Regions from separate parts of the Salmonella sp. GDC200615 genome, predicted to be linked through region 1. Evidence: predicted binding sites of a transcription regulator. Region 1 holds the regulator's gene; each other region holds the start of a gene.
The links. Region 1 encodes CRP, which controls carbon source genes, mostly activating them, when cyclic AMP is high. Its sites were predicted from a motif close to ATGTGANNNNNNTCACAT; they were not measured.
Positions count from the first base shown of each region.

Region 1 (3,363 bases):
ATTACATTACGCCGCAGTTCTCGCGTACCCATATCAACTTCCAGCGCGTACCGACCGTCGACACGTCCAATCCGTTCGCCGCAAAGGGTATTCCCTCGCTGGATGAGAGTTTTGTGGTGATCCATTTCCGCAATCTGGAAGGGATCGATTTTCCCTGGCTCCTAGCGATGCTCCAGGGCTCGTTCATTTCTCACATTAATACATTAGTGGTGCCGGGCGGCAAAATGGGGCTGGCGATGGAGCTGATTATGTTGCCGCTGGTGCAGCGATTAATGGAAGGCAAAAAAATCGAATAACCGTGGTGAAATGCCCGATGGCGCTACGCTTATCGGGCCTACGAGATAAAAACGGGTAGGCCGGATAAAGCCACGCCGCCATCCGGCATCACATGTTACGCCGCAATCACTTCATACGAATGGGTAATATTGACCGCTTTTTCCAGCATTAGCGCCACCGAGCAATATTTTTCCGCGGAGAGATCGACAGCGCGCGCGACGGCAGCCTCTTTCAGATCGCTGCCGGTAACGATAAAATGCAGATTAATGTGCGTAAACAGGCGCGGCGCGTCTTCCCGGCGCTCGGATGTCAGCTTCACTTCGCAGTTGGTGACATTCTGACGGCCCTTTTGCAGGATTGATACCACATCAATAGCGCTACATCCGCCAGCCGCCATTAATACCATCTCCATCGGACTCGGCGCTTTGTCACCGGAGTTACCATCCATTAAAATCTGGTGGCCGGAGGAGGACTCTCCGAGGAACGTGAGCCCTTCAACCCACTTTACACGCGCTTGCATATTTCGTAACTCCAATGTTTCAATTTTCCTGAAAGATTACGCGCATACAACAAAAGTCGCAATGGAAGGCGACCTGGGTCATGCTGAAGCGAGACACCAAGAGACACACGGCGAAAGCTATGCTAAAACAGACAAGATGCTACAGTAATACATTGACGTACTGCATGTATGCAGAGGACATCACATTACAGGCTACAATCTATTTTCGTAGCCCCCTTCCCAGGTAGCGGGAAGTATATTTTTGCAACCCCAGAGACAGTGCCGTTTTCTGGCTCTGGAGACAGCTTATAACAGAGGATAACCGCGCATGGTGCTTGGCAAACCGCAAACAGACCCGACTCTTGAATGGTTCTTGTCTCATTGCCACATTCATAAGTACCCGTCAAAGAGCACGCTGATTCACCAGGGTGAAAAAGCAGAAACGCTGTACTACATCGTTAAAGGCTCCGTGGCAGTGCTGATCAAAGATGAAGAAGGGAAAGAAATGATCCTTTCTTATCTGAATCAGGGTGATTTTATTGGTGAACTGGGCCTGTTTGAAGAAGGCCAGGAACGCAGCGCCTGGGTACGTGCGAAAACCGCATGTGAGGTCGCTGAAATTTCCTACAAAAAATTTCGCCAATTAATCCAGGTCAACCCGGATATTCTGATGCGCCTCTCTTCCCAGATGGCTCGTCGCTTACAAGTCACCTCTGAAAAAGTAGGTAACCTCGCCTTCCTTGACGTCACCGGGCGTATCGCTCAGACGCTGCTGAATCTGGCGAAACAGCCCGATGCCATGACGCACCCGGATGGGATGCAGATCAAAATCACCCGTCAGGAAATCGGCCAGATCGTCGGCTGCTCCCGCGAAACCGTTGGTCGTATTTTGAAAATGCTGGAAGATCAAAACCTGATCTCCGCGCATGGCAAGACCATCGTCGTCTACGGCACCCGTTAATTCCGTCAGAATGGCGCGTTTTATCATGCGCCATTTTTGTTTGCATCGATGTGGCGAAGACTGATTTATCACCCAGAGATTAATTACGCACTACGGCAAACGCTGGTGCTGTGTCTGCCTGTGGCTGTCGGTTTATTGATAGGCCAGCTACACCTGGGCTTGCTTTTCTCTCTCGTTCCCGCCTGCTGCAACATTGCAGGTCTGGATACCCCGCACAAACGTTTTTTTAAACGCCTGATCATCGGCGCGTCGCTGTTCGCCGGATGCAGTCTGGTAACGCAACTTCTGCTGGCGGAATCCATCCCCCTGCCGTTGATCCTGACCGGGCTCACGCTGGTGCTTGGCGTGACGGCGGAAATTAGCCCGCTTCACGCGCGGTTACTGCCAGCGTCGCTGATTGCCGCCATCTTTACCCTGAGTCTTGCAGGATACATGCCCGTCTGGGAGCCGCTGCTCATTTATGCGCTGGGCACGCTATGGTACGGCGTGTTTAACTGGTTTTGGTTCTGGCTATGGCGCGAACAGCCGCTGCGCGAGTCATTGAGTTTGTTATACCGTGAACTGGCCGATTATTGCGAAGCGAAATACAGCCTGCTCACCCAACATATCGATCCGGAAAAAGCGCTGCCTCCCCTGCTGATACGCCAGCAAAAAGCGGTCGATCTCATTACCCAGTGTTACCAACAGATGCATATGCTTTCGGCGCACAACAATAATGATTACAAGCGCCTGTTACGGGCTTTTCAGGAAGCGATGGATTTGCAGGAGCACATCTCCGTCAGCTTGCATCAGCCGGAAGAGGTACAGAAACTGGTAGAACGCAGCCATGCGGAAGAGGTGATTCGCTGGAATGCGCAAACGGTCGCCGCCCGTCTGCGCGTGCTGGCGGATGACATTCTTTATCATCGTCTGCCGACGCGCTTCTCCATGGAAAAACAGATTGGCGCTCTGGAGAAAATCGCCAATCAGCATCCTGAAAATCCGGTAGGCCAGTTCTGCTATTGGCACTTCAGTCGAATCGCCCGTGTGCTGCGTACTCAGCGGCCGCTGTACGCCCGCGACCTGATGGCCGATAAACAGCGTCGTTTGCCGCTACTTCCGGCGCTGAAAAATTATATGTCTCTTAAATCACCGGCGCTACGCAACGCCGGACGCATCAGCGTGATGATGAGCATCGCCAGTCTGATGGGCAGTGCGTTGCACCTGCCTAAACCGTACTGGATACTCATGACGGTGCTGTTTGTCACCCAAAACGGCTATGGCGCGACGCGCGTACGTATTCTGCACCGTTCAGTCGGAACGCTGGTCGGCCTGGTGATTGCCGGCGTCACGCTGCACTTACATATTCCCGAAAGCATTACGCTGGCGGTCATGCTGGTACTAACGCTGGCAAGTTATCTGATTATTCGTAAAAACTACGGCTGGGCGACGGTCGGCTTTACGGTGACGGCGGTATACACCATCCAGTTACTGACGTTAAACGGAGAGCAGTTTATTGTGCCGAGGCTGATCGATACGCTGATTGGCTGTTTAATTGCCTTTGGCGGCATGGTCTGGCTGTGGCCGCAATGGCAAAGCGGGCTATTACGTAAAAACGCCCATGATGCGCTGGAAGCCGATCAAGAAG
Region 1 covers NZ_CP192247.1:414,959-418,321, reverse strand. The annotation lists gene ACQ29O_RS01865 (phosphoribulokinase) at 1-296, shown strand, start outside; gene ACQ29O_RS01860 (OsmC family protein) at 392-796, opposite strand; gene crp (cAMP-activated global transcriptional regulator CRP) at 1,104-1,736, shown strand; gene ACQ29O_RS01850 (YccS/YhfK family putative transporter) at 1,785-3,363, shown strand, end outside.

Region 2 (3,363 bases), 300 kb from region 1:
GTACATATGCGTCCCGGCGAAAACGCCGGAGGAGAGCAGGCCAACAAAGATCGGGAACGACCAGTCGGCATACCAAAAACCTTTATTCTCTTCCATTGTGGCCTCCGTTATTTGCCGCTGAGCGAGTTGTGGATCAGTTCAAGCCAGTTCGGTACCGTCATGTTGAAAGACTCGATCATTTTCATGTCGAAGCCGCGGAAGAAGCCGCTCAACACAAACAGCAAAACGATGGCGACCATCATCACTTTGGTGACATGGTTCCAGCCGCTCTCTTCTACGCCTTTGCCGATCAAAATACCCAGCACCAGCCCCGGTACGGCGTTCCCCATGATGAGCTGCGCCGCGCCGCCGAAAACGGTGGCCCAGAAGCCCGATTTTTTACCAGCGTCGATCGCCGCTAACCAGAAGATCACAGGCATGACGATATTGACCAGCAGGTTTGCCGCCGGTACCAGCACCTTAACCGCCGTCACCTGTAGCGCTTCTGGCACGGATGAGGCGGTCAGGTTAAGGAACGTTACGACAATCATGCCGATGACGGCGCAGGCGATCGCCATTTTTTTCGGGTCGTGCAGCGTCTCGCCGACGTTACGGTTTTTGATCATTAGCGCCGCCGCGCCCCAGTTAGGGATGATGCGGTGATCGACATCCTGGGTGAACGATCCGGCCGCCACAGACGACGCCCAGGCGTTAAAGAAGAAACCCAGCCCAAAGGAGAAGTGAGATGCCGGGTCGCCTTCACAAGAGTTGAGTTCGCCCAACGTACGGAACGCGCCCATCCCCTGCGTGGTTGGCGCGTGAAACATGCGTGCAGCCCCAGCGCCCACCCCTACGCCGACCAGCGCGCCGATAATGAGCGATTTAATTAGTATTATCAGGAACATAACTATGCCTTTTTAATAAAAATCAGCGTTTCGCGACGAAATCCACCCTGTCGAGATTGATGGCGGTCACGTTGACGGTCACATCCAGCTCCACGCTGTAAGTGCGTCGTTCCCGGCGCAAAAAGAAAAACAGAAAGGCCTCTTTACGCACCGACTCATGCGCCTGAACAATCCGCACATCCTGTGGCTCAATACGCAGTAAGATATACGGCGACTCTCTCATCACCGCCGACTGAACATGGTTCAGCGAATCGGCAAAGGCGCGTGCTTTGGCGTCGCCCTTGCCTTTTACTCTCACCGTGGTAGTGAATTGCTCTTTCATCATCAGGCGCCGTATTTCTTTTGCCACGCCTGCACCAGGCGCTCGCCGAGCCCTTCTTTATCCATAAAGCCGAAACCCAACACGTTGCAGCCTTCATTGATAGCGGTGACGCCTTCATCCACTGACCGCATTCCATATTTGGCTTTGTAGCCATGCTTGTTTTGCGCGGTGATAGCGCCCGCGCCGCCGCTGCCGCAAAATGAAATGCCGAAGGTGGCGTTTTCCGCTTTCATCACATCGCCCAGCTTCATGTCTGCCGCGACGCCCGGTACGACGACCGCGCGACCGCCCGCTTTTTCCACGCCTGCCGCTACTTTCTGGCCTTTACCCAGGCGATCGCCAATCACGACGGTAATCTGTTCCATTTTTTGCTCCTTAGAGGTTGTCTTTCGCGACTTCAAAATGTACCGATAATAGCCAGGCTTCTTCGTCAGGAAGGTTGCCAAACGCCGCCACGATTTCGCGGGCGAGCGCCATTGATTCGGCTGAGATTTCATCAAACAAGCTGGCATCGACTTCCGGTAAAGGCTCGCCGGTAATTGACCGGTGCGCCATCGCGCGAACGTGCGAGGTCAGCATTTGCGTCTGTACCGCATTGGGGACAATGTGATGCCGCCCCAGCAGGCTATCCACCTGCGTTAACACCTGTTCAGCCAGTTCGTTAATTCGCTCACCAGCATCGTGTTTTACTGCTCCGTTATCCACGCGTCTCACCCCGTTAATGGCAATGAGATAAAACTAGCGGTAAGGGTTAAAAGTTTGTAGCGAGTTATTTTCCACCTCGAAGTGGAAACGCGAGTGGGATAGGTGATCTGCGCCACAGAAAAGGCGGCATTAATGAATTATCGCCGGGAAAGTGTGAGATCTATCGCGGCATAAAGAGGAAATGGCGAAACAATGACGTTGTCGTATAAAGTGAGAAAGTGTGATGGGTATTACATTTTGCCGGATGGCGACCTACGGATAAAGCGAAGCCGCCATCCCACAAAAATTAACGATACTTCTTATGATACGTATTGCGGGTGGTTTTTAGCGCTTCCGCCGCCGCTTTCGCTTCTTTAACGTTACCTTCGTTCGCCAGCTTCAGCGCGCCATCAATTTGGCCGACCAGAATGTCAAAACCGTGACGAAAATCCTTCATTTCCGGGCTATCCGGCGCTTTATCTTCCAGCTTTGGCGGCGTAGCTTTTTGAGCATCCAGCGCGGCCGCGCGCATTTTGGTTAATGCCGCTTTCAGTTCAGGGGCACTATCCGTTTTCTCAACAACTTTCAGGTTATCATTGAGAATATCCATATTATCTTCAAGATCGGCAGCAAAAACAGCCGAACCGAATACCAGCGATGACACAGCAAGAATAGCTAACAGGCTTTTACGCATTGCTCACTTCCTTTTTTATTATTAACGATAAGTGTAATACCCTGAATAATTCGGGTCGCAGGCAGCCAACGCGCCTGCAGCCTGAAGTATGACGGGTATTATTGTCCGGCGATTTTCATCTCCGGTAACAATACCGAACCACACTGTATATTACTGCGCGTTTCAATATCATCACCCACGGTGACAATATTACGCCACATCTCTTTTAAATTACCGGCAATGGTAATTTCACTTACCGGGTACTGGATTTCACCATTTTCAACCCAGAATCCCGCAGCGCCGCGGGAGTAGTCGCCGGTAATACCGCTGACGCCCTGGCCCATCAGTTCCGTCACCACCAGGCCGGTGCCCATCTCTTTTAGCAATTGCTCAAAGTTCAGCCCCTGCCCGGCGATACGCCAGTTATGAATGCCGCCGGCATGACCGGTACTTTTCAGCCCCAGTTTGCGGGCGGAATAGTTGGTCAGCAACCATTGCATCAGTACGCCATCCTTCACAATGTCCCGGCGCTCCGTACGCACGCCTTCGCTGTCGAACGGTGAAGACGCCAGCCCTTTTAGCAGATGCGGGTGTTCTTCGATGGTTAACCATTCAGGCAGAATTTGTTTGCCCAGCGAGTCGAGCAGAAAAGTGGATTTACGGTATACCGCGCCGCCGGCAATCGCCCCGACCAGATGACCAAATAGCCCTGTCGCCACTTCATTGGCGAAAATGACCGGCGCTTTCATGGTGGAGAGCTTGCGCGGCGACAGGCGGGATAAGGTACGGCGCGCGCACTC
Region 2 covers NZ_CP192247.1:711,414-714,776, reverse strand. The annotation lists gene ACQ29O_RS03360 (DUF4310 family protein) at 1-96, opposite strand, end outside; gene ACQ29O_RS03355 (DUF4311 domain-containing protein) at 108-884, opposite strand; gene ACQ29O_RS03350 (DUF4312 family protein) at 907-1,209, opposite strand; gene ACQ29O_RS03345 (SFCGS family glycine-rich protein) at 1,209-1,571, opposite strand; gene ACQ29O_RS03340 (glycine dehydrogenase) at 1,582-1,920, opposite strand; gene cybC (cytochrome b562) at 2,198-2,584, opposite strand; gene pmbA (metalloprotease PmbA) at 2,683-3,363, opposite strand, start outside.
Region 2: ACQ29O_RS03340 (glycine dehydrogenase) is a predicted target of CRP. The motif match lies at 2,130-2,147, and genes of this name have one in related genera.

Region 3 (3,363 bases), 2.3 Mb from region 1:
ATGCCGCCGATGCCCGCGAAGAGATCGATAAAACGAAAGGCGTAATGCGGATGATGCGCTGGCGGCGTCGGCAACCCTGTTTTAAGACAGGTGAGTTCATTGTCGCTCAAACGATGCCATGCCGCGTTCATCATTACGCGCTTTAAGATGGCCGGGCTCCAGTGCTGTTCGCCCAGGCCGTTAAGGTGCGCCACCAGCGTTTTAACATCGTAGATTTCCAGCAATTGACTCAGCATCGCCTGGATCTCGCTTCCGGCGTCGTCGGCGATGAGGTTCCGGGCGTGTGTTACTGAAATATTTTCCTGCATACATTTAACCGGCCAAAAATAATTGCCGACAGACTAACATAAAATGACGCGGTTTACGTTTCAGCGGCAGGGGTTACTGATGCGTAGCAAACATCTGGATGACCGCCTCATCCCGTGTTTCATAGTCGCCTTTCAGCTCAGCGCTCAGTTTCGCCAGGTACTTGCCCCGTTCGGTCTGCATCGTCAGCGGCAGTTTCAGCAGTTTGGTTTGAAAATGGTCGAGCGCGAATTGCTTATCGTTAAGAGGCCGTCTGTCGGCAAAGGGATCGTCGGCATCAAACAGCGCGACGCCCAGCGCGCCGGAGACCGCGAAGACCCGCGCCAGACCAATGGCGCCCAACGCCTCCAGCCTGTCTGCATCCTGCACGATTTTTGCCTCTGGCGTGGTAGGCGCAATTTTTGCGCTGAAGCTATGCGCTTCGATAGCATGACAAATGCCCGCCAGTTTTTCTGCCGGAAAGTCAGGAAAATCCCGCAGAAAAATACGCCGGGTTTCTGCCGCCGCCAGAATGGAAGAGCGATGCCGCTGCGGATGATTTTTCGCCAGGCTGACGATGTCATGGAAATAACATGCCGATAGCACCACCAGCCAGTCGACAGGACTGTTTTCCCCGAGCGTTTGCGCGGTTGCCCAAACACGACGAAAATGGAAGATGTCATGGGCGGCATCCTGTTCCTGGTGGTGGTGACGTAGCCAGTCTTCAAACTGCGATTGCCAATATCCTGAGTCCATACGCCCTCTCTTTATAGCAGACCATTTTTATTACATGCCTGAGCACAGGGTTCGCTATCCTGACATATCCGCCACCACTTTACATCCTTGCGTGCTTGCGCGTTTCTGGCTGAGTGTCGGCGGGATACCCCCTGTTTTTGCGAGGCCGGGTGTACCAGGCAATACTCCCCAGAATAAGCCAGACGACGCCCAGCGAAAGCGCGTTAAGCCATTTTTCCGTTGCGCTGCCAGGAGTGCTGATTGGGCCGAGAACCGGCTCGGTTTGTATGGCGGACATCAGCCACACGCAACGCGCCATCGCCCAGATGAAGTAGCCGCAAAAGGTATAAAAAACCCATAACGCTAATTTACCGCCCATGCTACGGGTGGCGTTGTCCTCCCTGGTACTCAAACTTTACTCCGCTTTTGTGATGTAAGTCATATGACATTAATTACATTATAATGTGATATTAATCACATTTCGACCATGGAATACCTCATCCACCTGTTCTGGCTATTCATTCCACAAATAGTTTATTCTCAGTTAATGTTACGTCTGGCGCTGAACCTGCTGTTAAATAAGGGAATGGTGATTGAATCGCACTCTGATGCAGAATAACCTATAACCAGAACAACTTATTTTTACGCACCGCGATAGCGTTTTATTTTATTAGCATTAAATGTCAGAATGATTCGGTTATTAGCCTTTTATCATTTATTTTATCATTACCCACATTACCGGCATTTATGCCGGTTTTTTTATGCTTTTTCATAATCAAAGCATCAAATACATATAAAAAACAAATTATATTCACGCCAACAGCCATCAAATCAAAACACATAACTTATTGATAAAAAATTATAATTATAGACTATATATTCTTAGTCACTTATATAGCCTGTATTATAAAAAACCAAATAGAAACAAATTGAAATATTTTAAATACCTTTGTTACATGTTATTTTTTAAATTCCATGAACTTCATAGAATAGTATCAATTTGTAGTTTTGTTGAAGTGGCTACATATTCATATAAATTATTATCATAAGGGAATACATAATGAACAGAAAAGTTCTGGCACTGCTTGTCCCGGCGTTATTAGTGGCAGGCGCAGCAAATGCGGCTGAAATCTATAATAAAAATGGCAACAAACTCGACCTGTACGGCAAAGTTGATGGTCTGCGTTACTTCTCTGACAATGCAGGCGACGATGGCGACCAGTCCTACGCCCGTATTGGCTTTAAAGGCGAAACGCAGATCAACGATATGCTGACCGGCTATGGTCAGTGGGAATACAACATTAAGGTGAACACCACCGAAGGCGAAGGTGCAAACTCCTGGACTCGTCTGGGCTTTGCCGGTCTGAAATTCGGCGAGTACGGCTCTTTCGATTATGGCCGTAACTATGGTGTTATCTACGACATTGAAGCCTGGACCGATGCGCTGCCGGAATTCGGCGGTGATACTTATACCCAGACCGATGTCTATATGCTGGGCAGAACCAACGGCGTTGCCACCTACCGTAATACCGACTTCTTCGGTCTGGTGGAAGGCCTGAACTTCGCGTTGCAGTACCAGGGCAATAACGAAGATCCTGGCGCAGGCGAAGGAACAACCAACGGCAGCGATGCAGGTAGTGGTTCTCGCAAACTGGCCCGTGAAAACGGCGACGGTTTCGGTATGTCTACCTCCTACGACTTTGACTTCGGGTTAAGCTTGGGTGCGGCCTACTCTTCCTCTGACCGTACGGACAATCAGGTTACTCGTGGGTATGGTGATGGCCATCATTACTATGCCAATAGCTATGCCGGCGGTGAAACTGCCGAAGCCTGGACCGTAGGTGCCAAATATGACGCCTACAATGTTTACCTGGCGGCGATGTACGCTGAAACCCGCAACATGACCTATTATGGCGGCGGCGATGGCGGTAATGGCGGTATCGCTAACAAAACCCAGAACTTTGAAGTGGTTGCGCAGTATCAGTTCGATTTCGGTCTGCGTCCGTCCATCGCCTACTTGCAGTCTAAGGGCAAAGATTTAGGCGGCCAGGATAAAGATAGCCGTGGTAACTATCGTTACACCGACAAAGATCTGGTTAAATATGTTGACGTTGGTATGACTTACTACTTCAACAAAAATATGTCCACCTACGTTGATTATACAATCAACCTGCTGGACGAAGATGATGACTTCTACGCAAACAACGGTATTGCAACCGATGATATCGTAGGTGTTGGTCTGGTCTACCAGTTCTAAGACGCTTTATGTTATTCAAGCCCGTGCTTAGCGCGGGCTTGTTATTATAGGGCAAGAATTAAATAACGGATAAGGGCACAAAGACA
Region 3 covers NZ_CP192247.1:2,746,462-2,749,824, forward strand. The annotation lists gene ACQ29O_RS13395 (DNA cytosine methyltransferase) at 1-308, opposite strand, end outside; gene ACQ29O_RS13400 (phosphohydrolase) at 382-1,041, opposite strand; gene drpB (cell division protein DrpB) at 1,121-1,432, opposite strand; gene ompS1 (porin OmpS1) at 2,081-3,277, shown strand.
Region 3: drpB (cell division protein DrpB) is a predicted target of CRP. The motif match lies at 1,483-1,500, and genes of this name have one in related genera.

Region 4 (3,363 bases), 530 kb from region 1:
CCAGCGGATCGCGTCCATTACTCTCATGTTCAAGCTGGTCAATGACCTGCCGCGCCTGATTCATTCCCATACTGCCCAGCCGCCAGTGAGGATGCCACTGCGCTCCCTGAAAGCCGGGAATCATCGCCTGCCAGTTTACATTGAGTTTCAAACGCTCCGGGCAGTAAATGATATTTTGCAGCACCAGATCGTTAACGGAGGTATAGGAGTGTTTGTCTTCAGCACGAATGTAAAACAGATCGCCGCGGGTAATTCTGTATGGGCGCTCATTAAGAACGTGTAGGCCATTGCCCCGCCAGACCATCACCAGTTCACAAAACTCATGCGTATGTTCCGCAAAAACATCCTGTGGATAGCGATCGGCAACCGTAACGGCCTGCTGCTCATCAGTAAAAAAATCTTTTTTCAAAAGGATTAACTGATTTGCCACCGCAGCACCTCATGTTGAATGCTTGCCGGATGGCGCTACGCTTATTCTGTCTACCGCTCGCCGCCGTAGGCCAGGTAAGGCGCAGCCGCCATCCGGTATTAAAGGGTATAATTATCAGCATATTGGCGACGAAAACGTTGATAGCGTTCGCGTTACTGGATTATCGCATCGCGTCCCTGACGGATATCCCGCGGCGACCAGTTAAATTCTCGGCGAAACAGAGTCGAAAAGTGGTTACTGTCGCCAAAACCGCAGCGGTACGCGATTTCTGTCACGCTATGAGCGCTATGGCGCAATAAATGCCGGGCTTTGATCAAACGCAGGCGATTAAGGTAACGTTGCGGCGTCAGCCCGGTATGCTGTTTAAGCTGACGATGCAGCGTGCGTAGCGACAGCGAAAACTGTTCAGCTACCGCCTCCCAGCAGACCTCCTCCGCAAAATGGTCTTCCAGCCATGCCATCAGTTGGTTGAGTTTGGCGTCGTTATTGGTCGCGCCTTCCATCAGGCTACTGCGGCGTAACAACACCAGTAGTTGCATAAACAAAATTTCGCGATTCGCCACGGCAGGCGCATCCATGCCGTCTCCGGCGCGCTCCATCAGACCGACCAACTGGCGCACCTGCTGCAACACACTCTGATTCACCCGCCAGTGAGAAGGATAGTAACCATCCTGCTCCTGCGGCAGCAATTGATCCAACCCCGCCAGAAACTGGAAGGCGTCCGGTGAACGCCACAGTACATTCGTCAGGCATAGGTTGTCGGTATGTTCATATAAATGCCGGTCGTGATCGCGAACAAAACACACGGTACCGCCGCTGATGGTATACGGCTGCCCGTTGAATACATGAATGCCCGTACCGTGTTCCACAATCACGATTTCATGAAAATCATGATGATGTTCAGGGAAAGCGGCTTGCGGCAGACGAGGTTCAATCGCCACGGGCGCTTTACCTGATGGAAAAAAATCCACGCTATGCAGTACGGTCATGGTTGCTTCCTCCTGAATTCAACATGTCCGAATAGTAATTAAGGGTTATCGGCCTCACCTTAAATTTTTGACGCTAAAGCGCGCAAACATGGTCTTTTTTTCAAGAAAAGGCGGGAAAAAGCGGGAAATGCGGACGACATCACACCGGCCTATTAGTAGAAACTGTGAACGCTATCACGTTCATCTTTGCCTTGTTGCCAGCGGCTCATTTTCCTGTCAGTAACGAGAAGGTAGGTCTTTGAGGGCTTTTTTAGACTGTGCGCAATGACTCTAAGAAGGACCTGATTATGACTTTTCGCCATTGTGTCGCGGTTGATCTCGGCGCATCCAGCGGGCGCGTGATGCTGGCGCGTTACGACAGCAAACACCGTACCCTGACGCTACGTGAAATTCACCGTTTTGTGAACTGCCTACAAAAAACAGACGGGTTTGACACCTGGGACATCGACAGTCTGGAAAAGGATATCCGTCTTGGTCTGAAGAAAGTCTGCAATGAAGGCATTCTTATCGACAGCATCGGCATCGACACCTGGGGCGTCGATTATGTCCTGCTGGATAAACAAGGTCAGCGTGTCGGCCTGCCGGTCTCCTACCGCGATAACCGTACCACGGGCATCATGCCGCAAGCGCTGGTCCAGATCGGCAAAAGCGAAATCTATCGCCGCAGCGGGATTCAGTTTCTGCCGTTTAACACCATCTATCAGCTACGCGCGCTGACGAAACAACAGCCTGAGTTAACGGCGCAGGTCGCTCATGCGCTGCTGATGCCCGATTATTTCAGCTACCGCCTGACCGGTGAAATGAACTGGGAATACACCAACGCCACGACCACCCAGTTGGTCAATATCAATACCGATGACTGGGACGATACCCTGCTGGCGTGGACCGGCGCGAAAAAGAGCTGGTTCGGCCGCCCCTCGCACCCTGGCAATGTTATCGGCGACTGGATTTGCCCGCAGGGCAACCGTATTCCGGTGGTAGCCGTCGCCAGCCACGATACCGCCAGCGCCGTTATTGCCTCTCCGCTGGCAAATAAACATAGCGCTTACCTGTCTTCAGGCACCTGGTCATTGATGGGTTTTGAAAGCAAAATGCCCTACACCACTGATGAGGCGCTGGCCGCCAATATCACCAACGAAGGCGGCGCGGAAGGGCGTTATCGGGTACTGAAAAACATTATGGGTTTGTGGCTGCTCCAGCGTGTGCTGAAAGAACGGCGCATTACCGATCTGCCTGCGCTTATCGCCCAAACAGAAGCGCTGCCGGCCTGCCGTTTCCTGATTAACCCGAATGACGATCGCTTTATCAATCCTGACGATATGCGCGCTGAAATCCAGGCCGCCTGTCGCGAGACCGACCAGCCCGTTCCCGTCAGCGATGCCGAACTGGCGCGCTGCATTTTCGACAGTCTGGCGCTTTTGTATGCCGACATTCTGCACGAACTGGCAAATCTGCGTGGTGAAAAATTTACCCAACTGCATATTGTCGGCGGCGGATGCCAAAACTCGCTACTCAACCAGTTGTGCGCCGATGCATGTGGCATTCGCGTGATGGCCGGGCCGGTTGAAGCCTCCACCCTTGGCAATATTGGTATTCAGCTTATGACCCTCGACGAATTAAACAACGTCGATGACTTCCGTCAGGTCGTCAGCGCTAACTACGACCTGACAACCTATATCCCTAATCCTGATAGTGAAATTGCCCGCCACGTTGCGCAGTTTCAACCCAAACGACAGACAAAGGAGCTTTGCGCATGACCACTCAACTGGAACAAGCCTGGGAACTGGCAAAACAACGTTTCGCCGCAGTAGGTATTGATGTCGAGGAGGCGCTGCGCCAGCTCGATCGCCTGCCGGTTTCCATGCACTGCTGGCAGGGCGACGATGTTGCCGGATTCGAGAACCCGGAAGGTTCGCTGACGGGCGGAATTCAATCGACCGGCAA
Region 4 covers NZ_CP192247.1:4,540,653-4,544,015, forward strand. The annotation lists gene rhaR (HTH-type transcriptional activator RhaR) at 1-430, opposite strand, end outside; gene rhaS (HTH-type transcriptional activator RhaS) at 583-1,419, opposite strand; gene rhaB (rhamnulokinase) at 1,707-3,176, shown strand; partial or broken gene ACQ29O_RS22040 (L-rhamnose isomerase) at 3,173-3,363, shown strand, end outside.
Region 4: rhaS (HTH-type transcriptional activator RhaS) is a predicted target of CRP. The motif match lies at 1,547-1,564, and genes of this name have one in related genera.